One region of the Paenibacillus sp. URB8-2 genome, then DNA from elsewhere that is predicted to be linked to it. Evidence: predicted binding sites of a transcription regulator. Region 1 holds the regulator's gene; the other holds the start of a gene.
The links. Region 1 encodes NrdR, which represses ribonucleotide reductase genes. Its sites were predicted from a motif close to AACACNATATATNGTGTT; they were not measured.
Positions count from the first base shown of each region.

Region 2: a site for NrdR is predicted at 2,374-2,391, ahead of PUR_RS11100 (adenosylcobalamin-dependent ribonucleoside-diphosphate reductase). Genes of this name have one in related genera too.

Region 1 covers NZ_AP023239.1:2,169,594-2,174,015, forward strand. The annotation lists gene PUR_RS09840 (manganese efflux pump) at 1-616, shown strand, start outside; gene coaE (dephospho-CoA kinase) at 626-1,225, shown strand; gene PUR_RS09850 (lytic transglycosylase domain-containing protein) at 1,222-1,788, shown strand; gene PUR_RS09855 (alpha/beta-type small acid-soluble spore protein) at 1,872-2,102, opposite strand; gene nrdR (transcriptional regulator NrdR) at 2,229-2,705, shown strand; tRNA gene PUR_RS09865 (tRNA-Ala) at 2,905-2,980, shown strand; tRNA gene PUR_RS09870 (tRNA-Lys) at 2,995-3,067, shown strand; gene PUR_RS09875 (hypothetical protein) at 3,254-3,409, shown strand; gene PUR_RS09880 (hypothetical protein) at 3,409-4,032, shown strand; partial or broken gene tnpA (IS200/IS605 family transposase) at 4,155-4,325, shown strand.
Region 2 covers NZ_AP023239.1:2,433,685-2,438,106, reverse strand. The annotation lists gene PUR_RS11100 (adenosylcobalamin-dependent ribonucleoside-diphosphate reductase) at 1-2,188, opposite strand, end outside; gene PUR_RS11095 (DEAD/DEAH box helicase) at 2,699-4,422, shown strand, end outside.

The DNA of each region.
Region 1 (4,422 bases):
GCTTTCCGTTCTCATTATCTCAATCTGTTCCGGTGTTGTGATGTGTGTCTCGATGCAGGTTGGCGCGCTGCTGGCCAAAGTCGTTTCGCCTCATATCGCTTCCCTGTTCGGGGCGGTCATCATACTTCTGATGGGCTGCTGGTCATTGGTACAGTTGGTGATGCAGAAGGATGAAGAGACGCCGTTCGAGGAGGCCGGTTCGGGACCTGGCGCAGAAGAGAGTGAAAGATACCCGGCATTGACGGATGAACAACCGGAAGCGGAGCCGGAGAAATCGGCGGTATTTTCCCTTGAGTTTCGCAGGCTGGGGATTGTCGTTCAAATTTTGCGAACTCCGTCTTCGGCTGATATGGATAAATCGGGCAGTATCTCATCAATAGAAGCGTTCTTGTTGGGCATTGCTCTTTCCCTTGACGCTTTCGGAGCGGGCCTTGGGGCCGCGCTCCTTGGATTTAATCCGCTCTGGACGTCGCTTGTGATCGCCCTGTTCAGCGGCAGTATCCTGGTTCTTGGACTCAACACAGGACTGCGATATGCCGGAAGCGTCTGGATGAAGCGCGCCTCGGTGCTGCCTGCTCTGCTCTTGATTGCCATAGGAATATTGAAGCTGTTATGAGGTGAAAACATGATTATGGGCTTGACCGGAGGAATTGCCTCCGGAAAAAGCACCGTGTCCGCCATTCTCGCTGAGAAAGGGGCAAAGGTCGTTGACGCCGACGCCATTGCACGGGAGGTCATGCTCCCCGGACACGAGGTGCTGGCCGCCGTTGCGAAGCATTTTGGCGAGGGGATACTGCTCCCCGACGAGACGCTCAACCGCTCCAAGCTGGGAGACATTGTATTCCGCGATCCTGAGGCCTTGAAGGCTCTGAATGAACTGACCCATCCGGCAATCCGCCGGATCACCCGGGAACGGATGCAGGCACTGGAGAAGGAAGCGCCCGAACGCCTGGTTATAGCTGATATCCCCCTGCTCTTCGAATCGGGGCAGGAGGATATGTTTGAGCGAATTTTGGTCGTCTATGCGCCGCGTGAAATACAGCTTGAGCGTCTGATGAAACGAAACGGAATGACACGGGAGCAAGCAGAAGCCCGGCTTGACTCCCAAATGGATATTGAGCTGAAGCGCACCAAAGCCGATTATATCATCAATAACAGCGGGGATGTGGCCGACACCGAGCGGCAGATCGCCGTTTTGTGGGACAGGCTGGGTCTGCCATGCTGAAATGGCTTCGTAAAAAAAGAGTTCTGCTGCTGCTATTTCTCGGCTTCACCGCCATTCTGTTCCTTAGCACCAACTGGATGTCCTGGTTCTATCCGATTTATTATAAGGAAGAAATCCGCAAGCACAGCTCCACGTATACGGTTGACCCTTATCTTATTGCGGCAATCATTCGGGTGGAGACGAACTACAAGACCGGACGCGAGTCGAGAAAGGGAGCAATAGGACTCATGCAGCTGATGCCGGATACGGCCAAATGGGCTCTGGAACAGGCCAAGCTCCCTGACGTCTCGATGAAACGGCTCAAGAATGAGCCTTCCGCTAATATCGAGCTGGGGGCCTGGTACCTGCATACCTTGTCTGGGGAGTTTGACGGGAACCGTACGGCGGTCATTGCGGCCTATAATGCCGGACCCGGCAAGGTGCAGCGCTGGCTTAAGGAAGGCTCATGGAACGGAAGCGAAGACGATATCAAAAATATTCCGTTTGGTGAAACCCGCCACTATGTACAGCGTGTCATTTATTATTACAATCAGTACACGGAGATCTACGGGGACGTTTTTTAGCGGCTGCCGTGCACGAGAAAAGAAGTGCCGACAGGCCGCTTCGGACCGTTCAGCACTTCTTCGGCAAGCTTAATGTGGGCAGATTATTGGAATTGACCTGCCAGTTGTTGTTCAGCCAGAGTTACAAGACGTTTCGTGATGTAACCTCCGATCGAACCGTTTTCGTAAGAAGTTTTATTGCCTTGATATCCATCAGGAGAAAGAGTGATACCAAGTTCTTGGGCAACTTCATATTTCAGTTGCTCCAATGCAGCATTGGCTCTTGGTACGATAAGGTTATTGGAGCTGGAGCTACCATTGCTTGATTGGGCCATTTCTGTTCACCTCCTATCGGTTGGTAACTGTATTATGTGCCGGACTTGCCACATTCATTACTCATAATTAAAGGTGTTTTCTGGAAAAATAATAACCAAAACCTTTGCAAAGGAAGTGATCAGATCATGAAATGCCCATACTGCGATCATACCAACACCAAAGTGCTCGATTCACGTCCAGCCAATGAAAATAAATCGATCCGCCGCAGGCGCGAGTGCGAGCGGTGCAGCCGGCGCTTCACCACATTTGAGATGGTGGAGGAGACTCCGCTGATCGTCATTAAAAAGGACGGCAGCCGCGAAGAGTTCAGCCGCGACAAAATACTGCGCGGCCTGATCCGCGCCTGCGAAAAACGCCCGGTATCCGTCGAACGGCTTGAAGTGATCGTCTCCGAGGTCGAGAAATCGCTGCGCGGCATTGCTGTAGCCGAGGTAGATAGCCAGCAGATCGGCGAACTTGTAATGGAGCAGCTCTATCCGGTGGATGAGGTCGCCTACGTCCGCTTCGCGTCCGTGTACCGCCAGTTCAAAGACATCAATATGTTTATGAAGGAACTGAAGGCGCTCCTGTCCAAAAATCCTTCGGAGACGGACGGACTGTAAGCCCAGGCTCTACAGTTTGTCCGCTCCGTATTCTCCTTACTCCACAGGATTACAATCCGGTACTTTCCGACTGAATGTTATTTTAAAATAACTGTTGACACACGTCCGATAATTTTATATGATATAGAAGTCGGCTGCGAGACATGATTAAGCGGAAGACACTAAGAAGCCGATTCATACATATCGGAATTCGATACATGGGGCCTTAGCTCAGCTGGGAGAGCGCATCGCTGGCAGCGATGAGGTCAGGGGTTCGATCCCCCTAGGCTCCACCATATATTTTATACATGGACTCTTAGCTCAGTTGGTAGAGCAGTAGACTCTTAATCTATTTGTCCAGGGTTCGAGCCCCTGAGAGTCCATACAGAAAGAACGGCAGAGATGCCGTTCTTTTGCTGTTTTTAATTGCTCAACCTTTAAAGGATATCGTGTATAATAAAGTGTAAAATAAGAATGACCTTATAGGATTGAGGATTGCCTATGTGAAGCAGCTTTTCTTCATGGTATAATTAATAATTATAAATATAACTGCGGGTGGGGTGGAGAACATGATTGCGACTGAGTTCAAAAAATATCTTACCGGTATGGACGAATACATTAAAAAGTTGCGTGAAGAACCTAAGGAGAAGTCGTTGAAATTTCTAATGGAGGCAGGTATCGTGGATAAGGAAGGTAAACTGATGCCACAGTATAAGGAGCAATAATGTATTCTAACTTGCCGAATTTTATTTTAGGGTTTCATGGATGTGATAATACCGTAGCAGAGAGAATACTACTGCATAACGACCAGATGCGGCCGAGCGACAACGACTACGATTGGCTAGGTCCAGGGATTTATTTTTGGGAGAACAACCCACAACGGGCATTAGCGTATGCCCAAATGTTAAAGGATAAGCCACATCGAGTAAAAAATCCTATTCATGAACCGGCTTCAATTGGGGCCATTTTGGATTTAGGACATTGTTTGAATTTATTAGAGCAAAACTCTTTAGATGTGCTAAAACGGGGATATGAAATTTTACAATTAAAAATGAATAATTTAGGGACAACTTTACCTGTAAACAAATTTGGACAAGGAAATGAGAGTGAAGACTTACTTCTGCGCTTTCTTGACTGTGCGGTCATTCAGGCTGTTCACGAGTACAATAAGGAAAATAATCAAAGACCTTACGATACAGTCAGAGGTGTCTTTTTCGAAGGGAAAGATCTTTACCCCGGAGCTGGTTTTAGAGAAAGAAACCATATTCAAGTCTGTGTGATTAATCCTAATTGTATTAAAGGCTATTTTAAACCTATGAATCCTTCAAATGGATATGAAATACCATAGTTGTTCCTGCAAAGCCACTTCCTTCTGGATGGCTTTTTATTTAGGCTTTAGCCAGTTGAGTGCGTGAAACGCGCGAAACAAAAAACCACCCGCTATGCGGGTGGAGGGATCAAGGGTTTGACCAACAAGAGGGAGTAGAAATTTTAGAAGGTCATATGATGCCAGATGACGTACACATGCTGGTAGCCATTCCGCCAAAGATATCAGTGTCATCATTCATGGGATATCTAAAAGGGGAAAGTTCGCTAATGATCTTTGAGAAGCATGCCCAATTAAAGTATAAATATGGGAATTGAAAATTTTGGGCAGAAGGATATTATGTGAGTACAGTGGGTTTGAATGAAGCAACCGTAATTACACTGCCTGAACAGATTTGTGGTCAGGCTAGCG
Region 2 (4,422 bases), 260 kb from region 1:
TAATATACGCCATGCCGAACGGCGTATTGATCTTGTATGTCGCGCCGCGCAGCACCTGCGGGCGTTTCTTGTACTGCTTGTCGACAACCGTGCCTGCATTGGATGCGCTGCCTGCCTGAGCGGAAGACGTAGCTGCGGAGTCGGAAGAAGATGCCGTCGCTGAAGCCTGTACTGCTTCGACCGCTGGAACAGCCGCATCAGCCTCAACCGCCGGAGCAGCCGTCTCCTTCAGCGAAGCGTCTTTCTTGTCCTCCTTCTTCTCCGTTTGCAGCACCTGCGTATCGCGGCTGCCGTCGCGGTAGATCGTGACGCCTTTGCAGCCGAGGTCGAAGGCCAATTCGTACAGTTCTTTCGTTTCTTCCACCGTAAAGTCGTTCGGGCAGTTCGCCGTCTTGGAAATGGAGCTGTCCACCCAGCGCTGAATGGCAGCCTGTACGCGGATATGATCCTTGGCGGACAGGTCCATCGAAGTTACGAAATAGTCCGGCAGTTCTTCGCCCGGATGAGCCTCAAGATACTCCTCTGCAATCGGTACGAATTGCTCGTCGAAGCCTAGGCGGCTTTGACGGAAATATTTGAAGGCAAAGTACGGCTCGATGCCGGTCGATGTGCCGACCATCGTGCCCGTGCTGCCTGTCGGCGCTTGGGTTATAACCGTAACGTTGCGCATCCCTTGCTTCGAGATGGCTTCGCCGACCTCGGGGTACACCTCGGTCATATTTTTCATAAAGCCACTCAGCTCATACTTCTCAGCGTCGAATGCCTGGAAAGAACCTTTTTCCGCCGCGATCCCGGAAGAAGCCAGATAAGCTTCGCGGGCCATGAAGCCATACAGCTTGTCCAGAAATTCCAGCGATTCAGGGCTGCCGTAGCGGACGTTCAGCTTGATCATCAGCTCGGCCAGACCCATCGTTCCGAGGCCTACGCGGCGCTCTTTTTTCTGATTGGCTTCGTTCTCCGGGAAATGGTACGGCGTCTTGTCGATGACATTGTCCAGGAAGCGCACGGAATAGCGGGTCGTCGTAGCGAGATCGTCCCAAGCCACATCATGCTTCTCCGCGTCGTAGAACTTGGAGAGGTTGATCGCGGACAAGTTGCAGACGCCCCAGCCGGGCAGCCCCTGCTCGCCGCAAGGATTCGTACAAATGATTGGGTTGAAGTACCAGCTGTTGGACATCTGGTTGTAATATTCCATGAAGACGACGCCCGGCTCGGCCGATTTCCATGCGGATTCAATGATGGTATGCCAGATATCCCGTGCTTTTACGGTACGGTAATGATTGACCTTGCGGCCGGCAGCCTTCCATTTATCGAGGTCGCCATCCCAGACTTCATTGTAATCCGGCTCTGTCGTATCCGGGAATACAAGATCCCAGTCGAGATCCTCTTTGACCGCCTTCATAAAGCCGTTGCTGACGCATACCGACAGGTTGGCGTTCGTTACTTGACCCATCGTCTGCTTGACGGTAATGAAATCGGCCACGTCCGGATGCCAGTCGTTGATCATCAGCATCAGCGCCCCACGGCGGCTTCCGCCCTGCTCGATTAGACCTGTCGTGTAACTGAACAGTCCGCCCCAGGATACCGCTCCGCTGGAAGAACCGTTAACGCCTTTGACTACGGCGCGGCGCGGGCGCAGCGAAGACAGGTTGATGCCGACCCCGCCGCCGCGTGCCATAATTTCCGTCATTTCGGACAAAGTTTCCATGATGCCGCCCCGGCTGTCTTTTGGCGAAGGCACGACATAGCAGTTGAACAGCGTCAGCTCATCGCTCGCTCCCGCTCCGGCCGCGATCCGCCCCCCTGGAACGAGCTTCCAGTCATCCAGAATGCTGCGGAATTTATCCGTCCATTCGCGCTGCAGCTCCGGCGTCTTCTCAACGGAAGCCATCGCTCCCGCCAGGCGGTCCCACATTTCTTCCGGTGTTTTTTCAATATTGAGCGTCAGCTTCTCCACGTCGGACTGCACCAGTTCGCCCCGGCGGGTCTTGACCGTTACGGTCTTGCCGCTGCGCTCCACGATTTCCCCCACTTCCTTGGTAGGGAACTTCGGATCGTCCTTCGTCAGGACCAGCACCACGTCCCCCACCTTGGCATTGTTTGTGTCGGCGTCCTTCCAGGCGTAGCGGTCCAAAAAGATTTTCTCGCTTAGCCCCTCCAGCTGCTGCTTGCGCTCCACTGTACTCAATATAAACAACCTCCCGTAAGTATGATTAATATTCCGATGTATGTGTCAGGCGGGTTTCCATTTTGTCACCCACAACATGAGCTTCCCTGCCACCCTATGGCGGCTTTGCCGTCCCAGCCGGAAGTTCATCTTGTCAATTACAAATAACCGCGTCATTCCGGATTAAAACGGCTTCCACTGCATTTGTCACAATATATTGTGTGAAGCAGCCTTTAAACTATACCATATATTGTAGAAAGAGTCTTTGGCGAAATACCGCTGCCCATGCCGAAAAATCACGGCAACATCCCGTATTTTCTCCCTGTTTCTCTCGTTCTTAAAGGCTGACTCGAAAAATAGCAGTTATGAATTCTCTCTTTTGCGCGCATACTACTTATACAATTCACTATGCATGGATAAACGCCTAACGGCGTCTTATGGCACCGTGCGTTTACCCAGAAATCGAACAATCACCGGAGTTTATACTTTCTGAGATTTTAAACTTTAGGCTCGCAGGAGGAGACAGCTCTCATGACTCAGGTACCCCGCAATAACACGGAGCAAGAACAAGGTCAGGATTTCGCGCTCCCCGTGCCTATCTCCTTCGAACGTGAATGGCTGAAAGATCTGGAGTCCCGATTGGACAAAGGCGGCCCCTGGGGCGACTGGAGGTTGTCGCGGCTGGCAATGGAAGGCGAGGCCTCCGGCCTGGTGGAAAGCTTCGAGGAACTGCAGTGCATGAAGCATCTGTCATCGTTGTCGCCGCTCCCCCATCAAATCGACACGGCGCGCAAAGTGCTGTTTGAAATGTCGGGACGCGCGATTCTGGCGGACGAGGTCGGCCTCGGCAAGACGATCGAAGCGGGCCTGGTGCTGAAAGAATATCTGGTGCGCGGGCTGGTCTCCAAAGTGCTAATTCTTGTTCCCGCATCGCTGGTGCTGCAGTGGGTACGCGAGCTGAACACCAAGTTCGGCATATCGGCCGTGGCGCAAAAAAAAGCCTACTCCTGGGACAACGACATCGTCGTCGCGTCCATGGATACGGCCAAGCGCGGTCCCCACAAGGACCGGCTGATCTCGGACGAATACGACATGCTTATCATCGACGAAGCCCACAAGCTGAAGAACAAGAAGACGACCAACTACCAATTTGTCCAGCAGCTCCGCAAAAAATACTGCCTGCTCCTCACCGCCACCCCGGTCCAGAACGATCTGGGCGAGCTGTTCAATCTCATTACCCTGCTGAAGCCGGGCCAGCTTGGAAATCAGGGGGATTTTGCCGCCAATTTCGTTGTGGACAAGCGCGTAGCCAAGAACGAAGATCAGCTCCGGGGCGAGCTGTCCAAGGTCATGATCCGCAACCGCAGGGGCGAAGGACCGGTGACCTTTACGAAGCGGAAAGTGCGAAATGTCCCGCTTACTCTTTCACCCGAAGAACAAACATTATATGACGGCGTTACCTCTTTTGTCAAAGATCAATATCAGGAATCGGGCGGCAATTTAAGGAGCATGCTGTCGCTTGTCACCTTGCAGCGGGAGGTGTGCAGCAGCCGGGACGCGGTGTTCGTAACCCTGGTCAATTTGACGAAAAAGCTGCCCGAGGACTCGCCGCGCCGTGACCGGATGATCGAGCTCCTTCAGTTGATCCGGACAGTAAAGGCGAACACCAAGGCGGAGAAGACCATCTCGCTCATCCAAGAGATGAACGAAAAAGTAATTGTATTCACCGAGTACCGGGCGACGCAGGAATATTTGCTGCAATACTTTCGCGAGCACGGCATCCAATCCGTCCCTTATTCCGGCGGCATGAACCGCGGCAAAAAAGACTGGATGATGGACCTGTTCCGCGGCCGCGCCCAGGTGATGATTGCCACCGAAGCGGGCGGCGAGGGAATCAATCTGCAATTCTGCCACCATATGGTCAATTTCGATCTTCCGTGGAATCCGATGCGGGTCGAGCAGCGGATCGGCCGGGTGCACCGGCTGGGCCAGCAGAACGATGTCGTCATCCACAACCTCTCCACCAACGGAACGATCGAGGAGCATATCCTGCATCTGCTGCATGAGAAGATTAATCTGTTCGAGACGGTAATCGGCGGTCTGGATACGATTCTGGAACGCTTCGAGAAGAAAGAGTCGCTGGAAAAAAGCCTCTACAAAATCATGCTTGAAGCCGGAAGCAACGAAGAAATCCGCAGCAAAGTGGATAATCTCGGCCAGACGCTGGCCGATCTGAAGGACGGAATGCTTAATGA